One region of the Bacillus marinisedimentorum genome, then DNA from elsewhere that is predicted to be linked to it. Evidence: a T-box and tRNA genes for the amino acid it is inferred to sense, from the RefSeq annotation. Region 1 holds a T-box; the other holds one or more tRNA genes.
What was found. A T-box is a leader RNA that pairs with one kind of tRNA and senses whether it is charged. The one in region 1 lies ahead of serS (serine--tRNA ligase), so its partner is inferred to be a tRNA-Ser.

Region 1 (8,175 bases):
GATGTCAACAACCCAGGAGCATAAATGCCTGGCAAGTTTCTGCAAACAGACCGCTATGCAGCGTCGAAGAGAGGTCCTGGACTTATTCATACATGAGTTTCTTTTTAAAGAGAAAGGAGGGGGAAGTCCCCCTCCTAATCATTATCCCTTTTGAATCACTTCTTTATTCCCCATATAAGGGCGAAGGACTTCTGGAATGACGACACTTCCGTCTTCCTGCTGATAATTTTCCAGAATGGCGGCAACCGTACGGCCGATCGCAAGTCCGGATCCATTCAGAGTGTGGACATGCTCCGGCTTTGCGTTTGCTTCCGGACGATAGCGGATATTCGCGCGTCTTGCCTGGAAGCTTTCGAAGTTGCTGCAAGAAGAGATTTCACGGTATGTTTCATAGCTAGGAATCCATACCTCGATATCATATTTCTTTGCCGCCGTGAATCCAAGATCAGCTGTGCACATGCTCATGACCCGATATGGAAGCTTCAAAAGCTGCAGCACTTTTTCAGCATGCCCTGTCAGCTCCTCAAGCGCCGCGTAGGAATCTTCCGGTTTCACAAAGCGGACAAGTTCCACTTTATTGAACTGGTGCTGTCGGATTAATCCGCGCGTATCACGGCCCGCTGAACCTGCTTCAGAACGGAAACAGGCGCTGTATGCGACATAGTTTTTCGGTAAATCTCCAGCATCAAGAATCTCATCACGGTGATAGTTCGTGACTGGGACCTCAGCTGTCGGAATAAGAAAATAATCTTCCTCACGGATTTTGAAGGCGTCCTCTTCAAACTTCGGCAGCTGGCCTGTTCCGGTCATGCTTGCCCTATTTACCATGTAAGGCGGCAGCATTTCCTCATAACCGTGTTCATCATGATGCAGATCCATCATGAAATTCAGCAGGGCCCGCTCCAGCCTGGCCCCAAGTCCCTTATAAAAGACAAAGCGGCTTCCCGTCACTTTAGATGCACGTTCAAAGTCGAGGATGTCAAGCTCACCGGCAATATCCCAGTGCGGTTGCGCTTCAAAATCAAACTCGCGGACCTCTCCCCATGTACGGACAGTGACATTTTCATCTTCACTATCCCCAACCGGCACGGATTCGTGAGGGATGTTCGGAACGGTCAGCATGATCATTTCCAATTTCTCTTCAACCTGACGCAGTTCTTCATCCAGTTTTTTGACAGCATCCCCGACTTCCCGCATTTCGGCAATCAGGTCATCCGCATCTTTTTTCTCCCGTTTCATGACAGAAATTTGCTTGGATACCTCATTTCGCTTGCTCTTCAATTCTTCGGTTTCCTGAATCAATTTCCGGCGTTTTTCATCCAGCTCAGGGAATCGGTCGAAATTGGAGAGGTCTTCCCCCCTGTGCTTCAGTTTGTGCTTGATGTCTTCAAAGTTCGCTCTTACAAATTTGATATCGAGCATGATTCCTTCCTCCTTTTCGTTCTTTTACAAAAGGGTATGTCAGATCTACTTGTTGTTATAAAGGGCTCAAAAGATGATCCTTCGGCCGAGTTCCTGCGGGATTCCGCTGATTCCCCTGTCTTATTAACAAACCCAGCCTACAAACAAAAAACTCCCGTCCCTATGGTAAAAGGGACGGGAGTGTATTCCCGCGTTGCCACCCTGATTGAAGGCATATGAATGCCTCCCTCTCTGGCTTTTGATAACGGCTGGAATTGCCGAAAATGCCTACTCATGATTCAGCATTTTTGCTCAGGGACGGATTCACAGTGTATTTTTACCGGTTTGCACCAGCCACCGGCTCTCTGTAAAAAAACTACAGCTGTTACTGATTCCCCTCATCGCTTTCGTTCGCTTATAATTTGTATTTCATAATGTACTACAATCGGCACAAAAATGCAACATTTTCATTAAAACAGCATGTTAAGCAGCCATCCGGCCATTTTATACAGATTGTTTTTCTTTAGCTTCTTCGACCATCTTCACGAAGTATGCGGTGAAGCGATGATCATCGGTCAATTCCGGATGGAAGGAACAGGCCAAATAATGTCCCTGTCTGACCGCTACAATTCTGTCATTATGCTTGGAAAGCACATCAACCTCGCTGCCGACTTCAAGAACATATGGAGCACGGATGAAGACACCGATATAGTCATCGGCAACTCCTTCAATCATAAGTTCTGCTTCAAAGCTTTCACGCTGACGTCCGAATGCGTTCCGTTCGACCTTCATATCCATCAATTCAAGATGGGCGTAATCCTGGCCGGCAATGTCTTTTGCCAGCAAAATAAGGCCTGCACATGTGCCGAAGATCGGCTTGCCGTTCTCGCCAAATTGCTTCAGCGGTTCAAGAAACTGATATTTATCAATCAACCGGCGCATTGTCGTACTTTCCCCGCCGGGAACGATCAGTCCGTCAAGGCCGTCCAATTGTTCGACACGTTTTACGACGATCGCTTCTGCGCCGGATGCTTCAAGGGAACGAACATGCTCACGTACAGCGCCCTGAAGCCCGAGTACACCTATTTTAGCCATCTTGCTGTCTCCTTTATACAAGCTGTTAAATTACCAGCCGCGCTCCTGCATGCGCTGCTCTGGCAGAAGGGAAGAGATTTCGATGCCCTGCATCGCTGTTCCAAGCCCTTTGGAAAGTTCTCCGATCAGTTTATAATCTTCATAATGGGTAGTCGCTTCAACAATCGCACGGGCAAACTTTTCCGGCTTGTCGGATTTGAAAATGCCTGATCCCACAAATACGCCGTCAGCACCAAGCTGCATCATTAATGCTGCATCGGCAGGTGTTGCGATTCCGCCGGCGGCAAAGTTGACGACCGGCAGCTTTCCTTCACGATGGATTTGAAGCATAAGCTCATAAGGAGCACCAAGGTTTTTCGCTTCAGTCATCAATTCATCTTCACTCATATTGGCAACTTTTCGGATTTGCCCCTGAACCATACGCATATGGCGGACCGCTTCAACGATATTGCCTGTTCCCGGCTCACCTTTCGTACGGAGCATGGAAGCACCTTCGGCAATTCGGCGTGTCGCTTCGCCAATGTCGCGGCAGCCGCAGACAAATGGAACAGTGAAATCACGCTTATTGGTATGGTACACTTCATCAGCTGGCGTAAGCACTTCACTTTCATCAATATAATCTACACCCATAGCTTCGAGTACGCGGGCTTCGACAACATGCCCGATACGGGACTTCGCCATAACCGGAATGGATACGGCATTCATGACTTCTTCAATAATTCGCGGATCTGCCATACGGGCTACACCGCCGGCGGCACGAATATCGGCCGGAACACGCTCAAGCGCCATGACTGCCACAGCACCGGCTTCTTCAGCAATTTTCGCCTGTTCTGCATTGACTACGTCCATGATGACGCCGCCTTTTTGCATCTCTGCCATTCCGCGTTTTACGCGGTCAGTACCTGTTGATTGAGACATCTATAATTCCCCCTATATGTAGATGATGTTGAATTTCCACGTCTGATTTTTACAGGAATTATCCTGCCCGACGAATTCACTTGATATTTATTTTAACTCAAATTGTCCAAAAATCCTATTTTTTTATACAAAGTTTGTCTCCTCATCCTATAAGGACCTTGTATTAAAACAAGAAAAGCGCAAGGCGTATGCTTATGTCGGTAGCCGCTAGGGCTCGCAGCTGGACAATAATCTTCCTTGAAAAACCTATACTTTCTTACCCATTGAAAAATCCCCCGCTTAGCGGGGGATTCCATTTAAAACCAGCCTTTTACAGTATCTGCAGCACTTGACCAAATATCACCGAAAAACCCGCCGACTCCCCTCATTGCAAGGGCAAACCAGTTTGCTTTTTCAACGCTTTCTGTCGTGACAAGCGGCACAGACTCATTTGCTGAACCTTTTTTCGTCAAATAACCGTAATCATTTTCACCCGAATACTTCAGCACAACCTTGCCTACTTTTTCTCCTTCTTCAAGCGGAGCTGTCAATTCGCCTTCTTCTGTCAGTTTGTCTTCGTTTAGAGCATACTCAGCACTGTATTTATCGTCTTCACCCTTACGGATAACAGAGGTAAGGGCCTTTTCGGCTTCCACTTTAACATTGTTCTCTTTTCCTTTTACAACTGGCACCTCTGATTTTCCTTTTATCTGATACCCGGCTGGAAACAGCTCTTTTGAATCGAAGCCGCTGAATCCGTAATCCAGAAGTTTTTTGGTCTGGGTGAACCTTTCACTATAGGAAGACGTCTTCATGACTACGGAAATAAGCCTCATACCGTCCCGTTTTGCGGTACTTGTAAATGAGTATCCCGCCAGGCTCGTGGAACCAGTTTTAATACCATCGACACCTTCATAATCAAACTGTGGTTCAATCGATCCGGGAATCATCCAGTTCCAGTTGTCCATTTTTGTCATATCATCTGTTCCATCACGGAACTTTTTAATCGGGATACTCGCAATCTCAATCACATCGGGATAATCCTTGATCAAGTGGTAGGCAAGCTTCGCTGTCCCTCTGGCAGTAATCATGGTTTCCTCATCAGGACGCGTTCCTTCCGGATGATTACCAAGCAAATCGGAGTTATTCAAACCTGTCGTATTGACAAATTTGAAGTCACCAAGATCCATTTCCTTACCTTTTTCATTCATCATCTTCACAAAATTGCTTTCACTGCCGGCCACTAGTTCAGCAAGGGCAATCGTCGCGCCATTCGCTGAATAAATCGCCATCGCTTCATAAAGTTCACGGACACTATATTTCTCTTCAATCCTGAGCGGAACATTCGATAAGTCTGTATTCTGGGAAATTTCATGAGCATACTGGCTTATGCTCGTTTTCTGGTCCCATTCAATTTGATTTTTTTCAATCGCATCACGAACAAGATATTCTGTCATCATTTTTGTCATACTTGCCGGCGGCAGCGGTTTATCCGCATCCTTTTCATAAAGGATTTTTCCGGAAGCAGCATCGACAAGGATAGCTGATTCGGCACTAAGTTCAAGCTCACCTGCTGCCTTGGCTGGTGCAGCACTTCCAAAAACTATACTTAACATGAAAATTGTTATCAAACTCAAAATAAACGATTGCTTTGTTCGCATTTGTATATTCGTTCCCCTTTAGCTTTTAATTCAACAAACGTAATTTTATCACAGAAATCGACAAAAAAATAGAGCATGAGGAAGTTCCTCATGCTCTATTGGAAAAAATGCGAAATTAGACCGAGTAATTCGGCGCTTCTTTTGTGATTTGGACATCATGCGGATGACTTTCCCGCAAACCTGCGTTTGTAATACGGACGAATTTACCGTTTTCGCGCAGGTCTTTTGTTCCACAATATCCCATTCCGGAACGGAGACCGCCAAGCAGCTGGTAAATGGAATCAGCAAGCGGTCCTTTATAAGCGACACGGCCCTCGATTCCTTCCGGTACGAATTTTTGATTATTTTCCTGGAAATAACGGTCTTTACTGCCGCGTTCCATGGAAGCGATCGATCCCATGCCGCGATAGACTTTGAACTGCCTTCCCTGGAAAATTTCCGTCTCGCCCGGGCTTTCCTCAACTCCGGCAAACAGGCTGCCGAGCATGACTGCATTGCCTCCGGCTGCAAGTGCTTTTACAATATCCCCTGAATACTTGATGCCGCCGTCCGCAATAACCGGGACGCCGTGTTTCCGTGCCTCTGTTGCACAATCGTAAACCGCAGTAATCTGAGGAACCCCTACACCCGCAACAACCCTTGTTGTACAGATGGATCCGGGACCGATGCCGACCTTTACGATATTGGCACCCGCTTCAATAAGGGCCCGGGTTCCTTCCGGCGTTGCGACGTTTCCGGCAATAATATCCAGATCAGGATATTTGGCGCGAAGTTCCGCCACTTGATTGAGGACACCGCGTGAATGGCCGTGGGCAGTATCAATAACAAGCGCATCGACTCCAGCTTCAACAAGCTTCTCGGCACGAAGCATCGCATCCGCAGTGACACCCAGTGCAGCTGCTGCTAGTAATCGTCCCTGTTTGTCTTTGGCCGCATTCGGAAATTCGATTACTTTCTCGATATCCTTAATTGTAATCAAGCCTTTTAATACGCCTTCATCATCAACGAGCGGAAGCTTTTCGATTTTATACTGCTGGAGAATTTTTTCCGCTTCCTCAAGCGTCGTGCCGACAGAAGCCGTTACAAGGTTTTCTTTCGTCATCACATCTGCGATTTGGATGGAATAATCCTGGATGAAACGCAGATCACGGTTCGTCAAAATGCCGCAAAGTTTCCGTTCCTCTACATTGTTCACGATCGGCACTCCGGAAATCCGATACTTGCCCATCAAATGTTCCGCATCAAAAACCTGATGTTCGGGAGTAAGGAAAAATGGGTTTGTAATAACCCCGCTTTCCGAGCGTTTTACCCGATCAACTTGCTCAGCCTGTTCTTCAATGGACATGTTTTTGTGAATGACACCAAGACCGCCCTGTCTAGCCATGGCAATGGCCATTTTCGCTTCCGTGACAGTGTCCATTCCCGCACTGATAAACGGGATGTTCAAAACCAATGTTTCACTCAATTCCGTTCGGATACTTACATCCCGAGGCAGTACTTCAGACTCGGCTGGCACAAGCAACACATCATCAAACGTAAGTCCTTCTTTTGAGAACTTCTTCTCCCACATTACCCGATCAGCCCTCTCCTTTAATTATTTCCTGAAAATATTATTAGTAGCTTATCAATTGGTTAAACTACTGTCAAGAAAGGTTAAATAAGTTTAATTATTCAGAATAGGTCAGACATGTTAGGGGGGAGGATTCAATTGTTGGATCGAAAAAATATATGGAAATCATATTCAGTTTTTCAATCCGCAGCAAACTCCCAAATTTTTTTGCAGCGATATTATGAATGGGAGAACCGCAAAGACACGGTATCATTAAGTTACGATAATTGCTATACCTTCATTTATTATCTGCAGCATGGAAGAACCTATTACGAGCAGGCTAAAATTGCGCCGCTCTCCATCCAGCCTGTCCTGCTGTTCTACGGAATGGTGCATTTGATAAAGGCATGCGTCCTGCTTTCCGATCCTTTTTATCCTGCATCTTCAAGTGTTCTCGCTCACGGCGTTTCGACACGAAAGCGCAAAAAGAAAAACTATGTATTTCTCGAAGATGAAGTGAAAATCCAAAAAGAAGGCCTGTTCACTCATTTTTCCGACAAAATGTTTCACATGAAACATTTAGAAGGTGAGAAGTATACCATGGGACAACTATTGAGAAGGCTGCCGGAGTTAAGCGATTTGTTTCTTTTCCAGAAAAATAAACCCCATCAGTATTTAATAGGTTCAGCCTTTGATACAGAGTATTACATACCAGCTGCGATTTTGGATGATTTAAAGATGACTGCCGGTCGGTTCAGTTCCTTTCTACAAAAACAAATGACCAAAAAAACCGACGTCCAATACTCTCCTGAAAACGACTCGATTCGCATTAATTGCCAAACTCCTGTAAAGCGGTATGCCTCCCATCCATTTATGTATAACTTTGATATGCATACCATGCACATCGGAACAGAAAAGCCGTTGTATGAACCGTTTCCCGAACTTCTTATCCACTACCTGATTCTGTATAACCTGAGCATGATCTGCAGGTATGAAACAGAATGGTGGAATGAACTGCTTCATAACTTTGAAACCAGTGATTTCCCGTTCATCCAGCAATTTCTATCGCTGACAGCCAACAAAGTGCCCTTTCTCATTTTTGAGTTTTTACTCGACCAGAAGAATTTTTCACTTGCAGGACAGGAAGAACGGCACTAATAAAAAAGAACGGCTGTTTACTATTAAAATTCAAAAAGCACCTATTCAACGGGGTATAGTTAGGAGTTTTGTTTTGATTTCCTGAATCTTATCCTTTCCTGCTTCCCTCCGGTCGCATTCACAGTGTCTTCTTTGCCGCAGGGCGTTCGGCATGCCTTCCGTTCTAATCCACTCAATTGTAATTACTTTAAAGGAAAAGTATTGAAAACTGGCACTTCTTTTCACGCACCAGTTGATTGGGGCCAAAGGGGCTCGACTCCTCGTAAATGCTCCTCATTTCCTTCGTGCGGTAGCTGATTCGAGAAAGCTTGTTCAATTGTCCTGCGGGAACAGCGGGACAGGGGAGACCCCGCCAGAGCGCCAGTGATGTGAAGGCACACCGCCCGACCCGCGGAAAGCGAGTCCCTGCAGCTG
Region 2 (9,390 bases), on a different contig from region 1:
GGCTGTTAACCGAGCTGTCGCAGGTTCGAATCCTGCCTGTGGAGCCAATGGAGAGCTGTCCGAGTGGCCGAAGGAGCACGATTGGAAATCGTGTAGACGGCTACCGCCGTCTCGAGGGTTCGAATCCCTCGCTCTCCGCCATATTAAATTGGCCCCTTGGTCAAGTGGTTAAGACACCGCCCTTTCACGGCGGTAACAGGGGTTCGAATCCCCTAGGGGTCACTGACAGAAGTGAATGCCAGGCATTCCTGGCATATCGCTTCACTATATCGGAGGATTAGCTCAGCTGGGAGAGCACCTGCCTTACAAGCAGGGGGTCGGCAGTTCGATCCTGTCATCCTCCACCATATGCTTTCCAAATCTGAAAGTTTCTATATTATCGCGGGATGGAGCAACGAGCGATACATCTATGAATCCGCTTCGAGTTGTCTCGACGCATCAATCATCCCGGAATAGGCTTGCAGAGGAAGAGACAGTTAGTTTTTAACTGCGTAACTCCAGGATACAAAGTAACACTTTATTCATATCATCGCGGGATGGAGCAGTTCGGTAGCTCGTCGGGCTCATAACCCGAAGGTCGCAGGTTCAAATCCTGCTCCCGCAACCAAATATGGTCCGGTAGTTCAGTTGGTTAGAATGCCTGCCTGTCACGCAGGAGGTCGCGGGTTCGAGTCCCGTCCGGACCGCCATTTTTGAAGTGAAATGGCCGAATGGTTAAGTGCATTACAGTATGGCTCGATAGCTCAGTCACGAGCATCCGCTTCTCTGAGTCCACATCGAGTTGTCTCGACGCATGATCTTCCTTGATTAAACTGGCAGAGGAAGAGACAGGTAACTATGTAAGGCCGAATGATTAAGTAAGTTCATGTACACTACAGTATGGCTCGATAGCTCAGTCGGTAGAGCAGAGGACTGAAAATCCTCGTGTCGGCGGTTCGATTCCGTCTCGAGCCACCATTTGTGTGCCGGTCTAGCTCAATTGGTAGAGCAACTGACTTGTAATCAGTAGGTTGGGGGTTCAAGTCCTCTGGCCGGCACCATTTTCATATGGAGGAGTAGCGAAGTGGCTAAACGCGGCAGACTGTAAATCTGTTCCCTCAGGGTTCGGTGGTTCGAATCCGCCCTCCTCCACCATTTTTTATTCACAAAAGATCATATAGGGGCATAGTTTAACGGTAGAACAGAGGTCTCCAAAACCTCCAGTGTGGGTTCGATTCCTACTGCCCCTGCCAATTAACATGGCGGCTATGGCGAAGTGGTTAACGCATCGGATTGTGGCTCCGACATCATGGGTTCGATTCCCATTAGTCGCCCCATAAAGGATGCAGTAAACTCTTATTGGGCTATAGCCAAGCGGTAAGGCAACGGACTTTGACTCCGTCATGCGCTGGTTCGAATCCAGCTAGCCCAGCCATTATTGCGGAAGTAGTTCAGTGGTAGAACACCACCTTGCCAAGGTGGGGGTCGCGGGTTCGAATCCCGTCTTCCGCTCCATTAAGGCGGTATAGCCAAGTGGTAAGGCAGAGGTCTGCAAAACCTTTATCACCGGTTCAAATCCGGTTACCGCCTCCAATTTTTATTATGCCGGTGTGGCGGAATTGGCAGACGCGCACGACTCAAAATCGTGTTCCTTCTGGAGTGCCGGTTCGACCCCGGCCACCGGTATTGCCCAACAATTCAGTTGTTGTGAAAAAGGATTCTTTCATTAAAGTGAAAGGGTCTTTTTTCATACGATGACTTGTATTGTATCCTTCCTGATCTATTGCACGGAGAGGGCAGACTGAGGATTCAAAAGTTATCAGCATCCATTGTGTGATGGCTGCAAGTTTTTAAATAATAAACCTTGGAGAAGTACCCAAGTGGCTATAAGGGGGCGCACTCGAAATGCGTTAGGGCGGGCAACCGTCGCGTGAGTTCGAATCTCACCTTCTCCGCCATTATACTTTGCCGGCGTGGCGGAATTGGCAGACGCGCACGACTCAAAATCGTGTTCCTTCTGGAGTGCCGGTTCGACCCCGGCCGCCGGTATTAATATCCACAATCGAGACCGCTTATTTTCTGCGGTTCTTCTTTTCCCCGTTTTGATGCGGGGGTTTTTTTATAGCCTAGACTGTCAATCAGTATCAGGGTTTTACTTAATCAAGAAATTGGAGTATATACATTCAGTGACCAAATGTATATTATTGGTATTTGGATGAAAGTCTGTTACTATTTTAATAGAGACTGGTTAGATAGGCCAGACCATAACTTGCCTAAAGAAAGAAGGCTGAAAAATGAAAAAGAAAAGCCTATTCTGGACGATAATCATAAGCATGACAATACTTGCAGTCTCATCTTTCTCAATTTATACAATGATGGCAACTGGCAGCGGGGAAGAGATCGATGAGGGAACAGGAAACAATAACACGGTATCAAAAGAAAAAGTCGAAGAAATTCAGGCCACCATTGGCAAACAGAATCAGGATGTCGGAAGGTTCGTTGCAAAAACACACGATTTTTACAATGAAACACTAGGATACGGTGGGATTAACAGTGTCAATTGGAATGAGCAAAGGGAAATGGCTAGAAATGTAACGGTGAAGACAAAAGAGTTCGTTTCTTCTGTAGGTAGTAAAAACTTAAAGACCGATTTGAAGGATATTCAGCGGATTTCGGAGGCTGTCATGGACGAAGAGCAAAAGAGTCACATTCTGGAGCTTCACCGTTATTTTCATGACCTGGATATCGCTTTGAATAATTACGGCGGGTTTGACAGGATCTGGGGTGTGACAAAGACACTCGACTGATAGGTTGACCCATCAGTTTTTGATTACTGCGATCCTGGCCCAAGGATGAATATCTGATTCGATGCTGCTGCAACGCCTATTTTCGACATTTTTCAGATTTGCCCCTTGAAATATGATTTGAATTTCAATATAATAATAATCATTCCGATGGAAAAACACTTTGCGGGTGTAGTTTAGTGGTAAAACCTCAGCCACGAGGGTTACTTCTTTGAATAAGCTACGAGTTGCCTCGACGCATTAATCATCTCTGAGTAAGCTGGCAGAGGAAGAGGCATGACTGTCGGCAACACAAACAACTTTATATATCTGATTAATTATGCGGGTGTAGTTTAGTGGTAAAACCTCAGCCTTCCAAGCTGATGTCGTGGGTTCGATTCCCATCACCCGCTCCATTCTAAATTTTTATACTTAAACCTTGTGACTAACGCAGTGTTTCGTTTTTAATGAAGCATTGCGTTTTTTAATGTGCGTAGGAGCATTACATTATAGAGGAATAAAATGACCTGCTTGCCAATAGTGCAAGCAGGCGGAGAGCCAGTTTATTCAATCACTCTTGTTTCTCTTGTGCCTCCGTGGACCTGAGTGAACATTTTGCCGGCGGCTTCGAGCAGTTGTGCTGCTTCGTCACGATTCATGGACGGCCTCAGATAAAACAGCTGAAGGGCGTTTGCTGTTTCTTTTGTGACGGCTGTTCTAGCAGAATCGGTGATCGGGCTTCCGAAAGAGCCGGTGTCATCCCTTGAGAGGAGTTTGTCCTGCATGTTCATATCACGTCCGTTCAAGGCTTTGTATTGATCCTCACCGGTTCCGATATCAATCGTCACATCGCCGGCAAGCTTATCCATGTCATAGATGCCGACCGGGATTTCATATTGCAGGGAAAAGAAGTTGTTGATATCGGCTGCAGAATGGATGAGCGGAATGGTATCCTTTTTTTTCAGGCGGCGGTAGAGCGCTTCGGCAGAGTGCCTGTATCGGGACGGGTCCGTTCCTGCCTGCTTGAACACTTGCCGCCATTCATGAATGCCGGGAAAGTCGTTTATTTGTTTGACATCCAGGTCGAGCTGCAGGGATTCCTGATACAGCTGCAGCCTTCCTTTTATCATTTGAGGTGCATCATCAATCACGATATCATGATAGGTAATGCAGCCTATTTTGAAATCGGGAATATGTTCTTTCACTTTAGGCGAGATTGAAACATTGGGCATTGTGCGTTCCTCCTATAGGCTCTTTTAATCAGTGTAGCATATGGAAGCACTGCACTTGAAATAGATTGACAGAGGTGATGGATGATGGAAAAACTGCGGCATTTGCTGCGGAAGATTGATGGTAAGGGTTATAAGGCATATAAAGACATTCAGGGGACTTATACCTTCGGCAGCTGGAGGCTTGCTGTAGATTATGTCCAGGGTGATCCGTTTGCCTCCCCTTCAAAAATCCGTGTACTGGTCCCGCGTAAGAATGCGGGTTATGAGGCAAGCTGGGATGACACAAAACACCGGAAGATCCGAACAGAAGATTTTATTGCGCGGCTTGCTGCCAGGGAAATCAGGAAGAAAGGCGGCAAGGGTGCAGGCGGGACAGGGAAGAGCGGATTGATTATGATTGATGCACCGGGCCAGGAAGTGTTAGAGCGGACTGCTGTGTCCATAAATGATAAAGAGATTGGGCTTTGCCTTTCCATCGGGCTTCCCGCCCGCGGTCGGCGGGTGCTCGGCAAACAGGCAGAGCAATTGTTTTTTGAAGAAATCCCTGCGATTTTACAGGGAAGCATCTTTAATATTGATACAAGTGAACTCTCCCGTGCACATCGGCTCGCTGACCAGCAGGGGGCAATCCGGGGTTATATGAAGGAAAACGGAATCATTTCATTTATTGCCGATGGTGCCGTACTTCCGCGCGAGAGCGGAGTGAGCAGCCGGCCGCTGAGGGAAGGGAAAGTTGTTCCGTTTGTGAGTCCTGCAAGCATGTCAGTGGAGATACAGGTCCCTCATAAGGAAGATCCTGTCACGGGGATGGCGGTGAAAGAGGGAATCACCGTCATCGCCGGCGGAGGATACCATGGAAAAAGTACCCTCTTGAAGGCGATCGAGCTTGGCGTTTATGATCATATTGAAGGTGATGGAAGAGAGTTTGTCCTCAGCCATCCCGATGCTGTGAAAGTGAGGGCTGAAGACGGGCGGAAGATAACGGGAGTTAATATTTCACCGTTCATTAATAACCTTCCTTACGAGAAAAACACCCATTCGTTTACGACCGAAAATGCGAGCGGAAGCACTTCTCAGGCCGCTAATATAATGGAAGGTATGGAATCCAGGGCATCGGTCCTATTGATTGATGAAGATACAAGTGCCACCAACTTTATGATCAGGGACGCAAGAATGCAGGCGCTCGTTGCAAAAGAGAAGGAACCTATCACGCCTTTTATCGATCGGGTCAAGCACCTGTATGAAGAGCGGAACATCTCGACTATCCTTGTCATGGGCGGTTCGGGGGATTATTTCGATGTTGCCGATAAAGTTATCCGGATGGAAGAGTATATACCTGCAGACGTGACAGCCGAGGCCCGGGACATTGCCAGGAAAATCGAATTTAAGCGAGAGAGCGAAGCAGGCGGGAGCTTTACTGCTATCAGTGAGCGCATTCCGCTGCCGCAAAGCCTTGACAGCAGAAAAGGCAAGAAATCGAAAGTGACAGCAAGGGGTTTATCGTCGATCCAGTATGGAAGGAGCGACATTCAGCTTCAATATGTAGAACAGCTTGTTGATCAAAGCCAGACAAGGATGATAGCGGAAATCTTATTTTTTCTGGAAAGAGAAAAAAGATTAAGCCGGCAAGAAGCAGCAATCCCCGCTTTACTTGATTTCATTGAAGAAAAGATGGACAATGAGGGGCCCGGCTCCTTTACGTTATCCAAAGGGCAGCATCCGGGCGATCTGGCCAGGCCGCGCCGGCATGAAATCGCCGCTGCGCTGAACAGGCTTCGGACACTTGGAATCAAAAAGTAAGCTGTCCGCCCATTTTTAAGAAAAAGAGGTGAAATCCATGAATACCGCCCAGCTCAAAGAAGAGATAATCGCATATAGTAAAACAATCGGCATTGACAAAATCGGCTTTGCAAGTGCTGACACCTTTCAAACGCTGAAGGGGAGGCTTGAAAACCAGCAGGAATTGGGGTACCAGTCCGGTTTTGAAGAACCTGACATCGAGAAGAGGACCAATCCGGAGCTGCTGGTGCCGCAGGCAAAATCAATCATCTCGATTGCACTTGCCTACCCCTCCAAAATGAAGGACGCTCCGCGGAGCACAAAGGAAAAACGGCGCGGTTTGTTTGCCCGGGCTTCCTGGGGACTGGACTATCATGATGTCCTGAGGGACCGCCTGCAAAAGCTCGAAGCCTTCATTTTGGAAAAAGTACCGGAAGCAAAGGTGAAATCAATGGTTGATACCGGCGAACTTTCCGACCGTGCCGCAGCGGAACGGGCAGGGATTGGCTGGAGCGGGAAAAACACCTCCATCATAACTCCCGAGCTAGGCTCATATGTTTACCTTGGTGAAATGATTACGACCATCCCTTTTGAACCGGATACACCTATTGAAGACAGATGCGGCACCTGCAATAAGTGCATTGATGCTTGCCCGACCGGGGCAATTGTCCAGGGGGGGCAGCTTGACTCAAGCAAATGCATCGCTTTTTTGACGCAAACGAAAGGCTTCCTGGCAGATGAGTACCGCGATAAAATTGGAAATCGAGTTTATGGATGCGATACGTGCCAACTCGTTTGCCCGGAAAATAAAAAAGTGGATTTTCATTTCCACCCGGAGATGGAACCGGATCCGGAGGTTGTGAAACCGGAGCTTAAACCGCTTCTCAGCATTTCCAACCGGGAGTTCAAAGAAAAATTCGGTCCCATTGCAGGATCGTGGCGCGGAAAGAAACCGATTCAGCGAAATGCCATTATTGCTCTTGCCCACTACAGGGATGAATCAGCGGTACCTGATTTAAAGCGCCTCGTTAAAGAAGACCCCAGGCCGGTGATTAGAGGCACTGCTGCCTGGGCCCTAGGAAAAATAGGCAGTGAAGATGCCGAAAAGTTTCTTATACAGGCGAAAAAGCGAGAAAACGATGAAAAAGTAATGGAAGAAATCGATAAAGGACTGGAAATGCTTAAATAAGCTCTGTTTTACGCTTCGTAATTATTGTCTTTTTTCTGTAAGATATTGAAAAAGTAATGGAAAAGAAGGGATAGGATGACAGGAAAGCCAACCCTCTATTTCGATGAAATGGAAAGCCCGATGGGAGCAGTCACTATTGTTTCCACTGAAAAGGGAATTTGTAAAATTCATTTCGGAGACAGTGAGAGTGCGCTGCCTCTTTTATCCGCCTGGTCCAAAAAAGTGTTTTACACAGTTGAGCTGGAGCAGAATGCAGAAATGCTTTTCGATGCGCAAAGCCAGCTCAGCGACTATTTCGCCGGCATAAGAAAAGAGTTTCAGCTTCCGCTGGATTTCCAGGGGACACCTTTTCAGAAAAAGGTATGGAGCGAGCTCTTACGGATTGAATACGGTGAAACCCGGTCATACAAAGACATTGCACAGGCTGTAAATGCACCAAGGGCTGTCAGGGCTGTAGGCAATGCTGTGAACCGAAACCCTTTGCCAATTATCATTCCATGCCACCGGATCATCGGGAGCAACGGTGAGCTAGTCGGCTACAACGGCGGATTGGAAAAGAAGCAGCAGCTCCTCCAAATTGAAGATGCTCTCGAAAAAATCAGTTAGAAGTGCCAAACGGCGCTTTTTTTTTGCCTGCTAAGGATTGCCCATAAGCTCTATTTCTTGCTTTTTCCATAGGTGCACGCCCCTGTTTTTATCTGCATATGTATATCTTAAAATAAATTCAGGGGAGAACTGCCTGATGGATTGGCTGCATGAGTTGAAAAAGAACTGGAAAACGCAGGTTCATGAATTTGCAGGAACGGAGGAGAACAAAGTATTTCCTGCACAAAAGCTGGAAGGAACTGAACGCAGGCTAAGGCTGCTGGAAAACAGGGTAGCAGAAATTGTGAAGGCAAAGACGACCGGTGAAATTTACAGCCTGCTCCGTTATGAAGAAAGTGAGATTATCCAATATGCTTTGCACCATGAATATTTGCTTAAACAAAAAGAACATCTATATATAGAAGAAGAAATAGAACATCGCGAAGCCGAATTCAAAAGCGGGAAATTGAAGTCGGACCGGGCGGTGATCGAGCAGCAGCCAGAAGAGCCGCCTTCCATCGATTGGAGTGAAAGCGGGAACGAAGAGAGATCTCCTTTTTATTATGACAGGCTGGCTGCGGTGAAATATGCTGAACGATGGTGGAACAGTTATAATCCCAATTTTAAAAAGTTCGATGTCGATTGCACCAACTTTATATCACAGTGCCTGTATGCGGGAGGAGCGCCAATGAGCGGGTACCCGAACCGAAGCAAGGGATGGTGGTACCGGAACAATAATTGGAGTTATTCCTGGGCTGTTGCTCATTCGCTCCGCTGGTACTTGAGCGGCGCAAAAACAGGACTGCGGGGGAAGGAAATGGCATCAGCAGATCTTCTGCAGCCTGGTGATGTGATCTGCTATGATTTTGAAGGTGACGGCAAATGGGACCATAATACGATTGTTGTAGCGAAGGATGCTGCCGGAATGCCGCTTGTAAATGCCCATACGAATAACAGCCGCATGCGGTATTGGTCCTATGAAGATTCAGCCGCCTGGACTCCGAATATCCAGTATAAATTCTTTCACATTGTCGATGATAGTTGAACCATCCGGAGGTTCAATTTGCAGGCGAAAGGCCGATTTCTATAAAAAAGGTGCCGCATGCTATAATAGGAAAAGTACAAACCTATTTATAAGTTCTGTTTGAGGTGACAACTGTGGGAATTCATATTGTGCTTTTCCAGCCGCTGATCCCGGCGAATACAGGAAACATTGCAAGGACGTGTGCAGGAACCGGTATATCACTGCATCTTGTCAGGCCGCTTGGGTTTTCAACTGATGATAAAATGCTGAAAAGGGCCGGTCTCGATTACTGGGAGCATGTTGATATCCATTACCATGACTCGTTGGATGAGCTGTTCCAGGCATACAGCAGCGGCAATTTTTACTTTATAACAAAGTTCGGCAAGAATGTGTTTACGGATGCGGACTTCAGCAATTCGGATCAGGAACTCTTTTTCGTGTTCGGCCGGGAAACAACCGGACTGCCTGATGAAATTCCGGAAAAATATCCGGACCAGTGCCTGCGGCTGCCGATGACAGGCAATATCCGCTCGCTCAACCTTTCGAACACAGCAGCCATTATTGCATATGAGGCTTTGAGACAGCAGCGCTTCCCGGGCCTTTCCTGAGAAATAAAAAACGACCTGATGACAGGTCGTTTTTTCATGGCATAATACGCCGCTTCCCGGCGCCTTGCGCATTTCTTTCTATTATCGGTTTGATCCTGGACGGTCATTATAGCCTGCTGTGAAGATGGCGGCCAGAAATGCCAGGATGACACCGAGAATAAGTAAAAAGCTCATGGATGAGTTCCTCCTTCTTTCTCCAAACTTGCCGCAG

Region 2: it encodes a tRNA-Ser, which carries the amino acid that the T-box ahead of serS (serine--tRNA ligase) is inferred to sense. The anticodon was not compared.

Annotation. Positions count from the first base shown of each region.
Region 1 covers NZ_LWBL02000071.1:999-9,173, reverse strand. The annotation lists gene serS (serine--tRNA ligase) at 142-1,422, opposite strand; T-box leader at 1,590-1,812, opposite strand; gene pdxT (pyridoxal 5'-phosphate synthase glutaminase subunit PdxT) at 1,906-2,496, opposite strand; gene pdxS (pyridoxal 5'-phosphate synthase lyase subunit PdxS) at 2,527-3,414, opposite strand; gene A4U59_RS19630 (serine hydrolase) at 3,711-5,054, opposite strand; gene guaB (IMP dehydrogenase) at 5,170-6,624, opposite strand; gene A4U59_RS19620 (YaaC family protein) at 6,766-7,761, shown strand.
Region 2 covers NZ_LWBL02000081.1:785-10,174, reverse strand. The annotation lists tRNA gene A4U59_RS20520 (tRNA-Asn) at 1-47, shown strand, start outside; tRNA gene A4U59_RS20515 (tRNA-Ser) at 50-141, shown strand; tRNA gene A4U59_RS20510 (tRNA-Glu) at 151-222, shown strand; tRNA gene A4U59_RS20505 (tRNA-Val) at 272-347, shown strand; tRNA gene A4U59_RS20500 (tRNA-Met) at 531-607, shown strand; tRNA gene A4U59_RS20495 (tRNA-Asp) at 613-689, shown strand; tRNA gene A4U59_RS20490 (tRNA-Phe) at 882-957, shown strand; tRNA gene A4U59_RS20485 (tRNA-Thr) at 965-1,040, shown strand; tRNA gene A4U59_RS20480 (tRNA-Tyr) at 1,050-1,134, shown strand; tRNA gene A4U59_RS20475 (tRNA-Trp) at 1,159-1,232, shown strand; tRNA gene A4U59_RS20470 (tRNA-His) at 1,242-1,316, shown strand; tRNA gene A4U59_RS20465 (tRNA-Gln) at 1,340-1,414, shown strand; tRNA gene A4U59_RS20460 (tRNA-Gly) at 1,420-1,494, shown strand; tRNA gene A4U59_RS20455 (tRNA-Cys) at 1,499-1,572, shown strand; tRNA gene A4U59_RS20450 (tRNA-Leu) at 1,584-1,665, shown strand; tRNA gene A4U59_RS20445 (tRNA-Ser) at 1,846-1,937, shown strand; tRNA gene A4U59_RS20440 (tRNA-Leu) at 1,947-2,028, shown strand; gene A4U59_RS20435 (hypothetical protein) at 2,274-2,786, shown strand; tRNA gene A4U59_RS20425 (tRNA-Gly) at 3,105-3,178, shown strand; gene A4U59_RS20420 (B3/B4 domain-containing protein) at 3,326-3,994, opposite strand; gene A4U59_RS20415 (ABC-ATPase domain-containing protein) at 4,079-5,794, shown strand; gene queG (tRNA epoxyqueuosine(34) reductase QueG) at 5,832-6,962, shown strand; gene A4U59_RS20405 (methylated-DNA--[protein]-cysteine S-methyltransferase) at 7,038-7,568, shown strand; gene A4U59_RS20400 (amidase domain-containing protein) at 7,705-8,592, shown strand; gene trmL (tRNA (uridine(34)/cytosine(34)/5-carboxymethylaminomethyluridine(34)-2'-O)-methyltransferase TrmL) at 8,697-9,179, shown strand.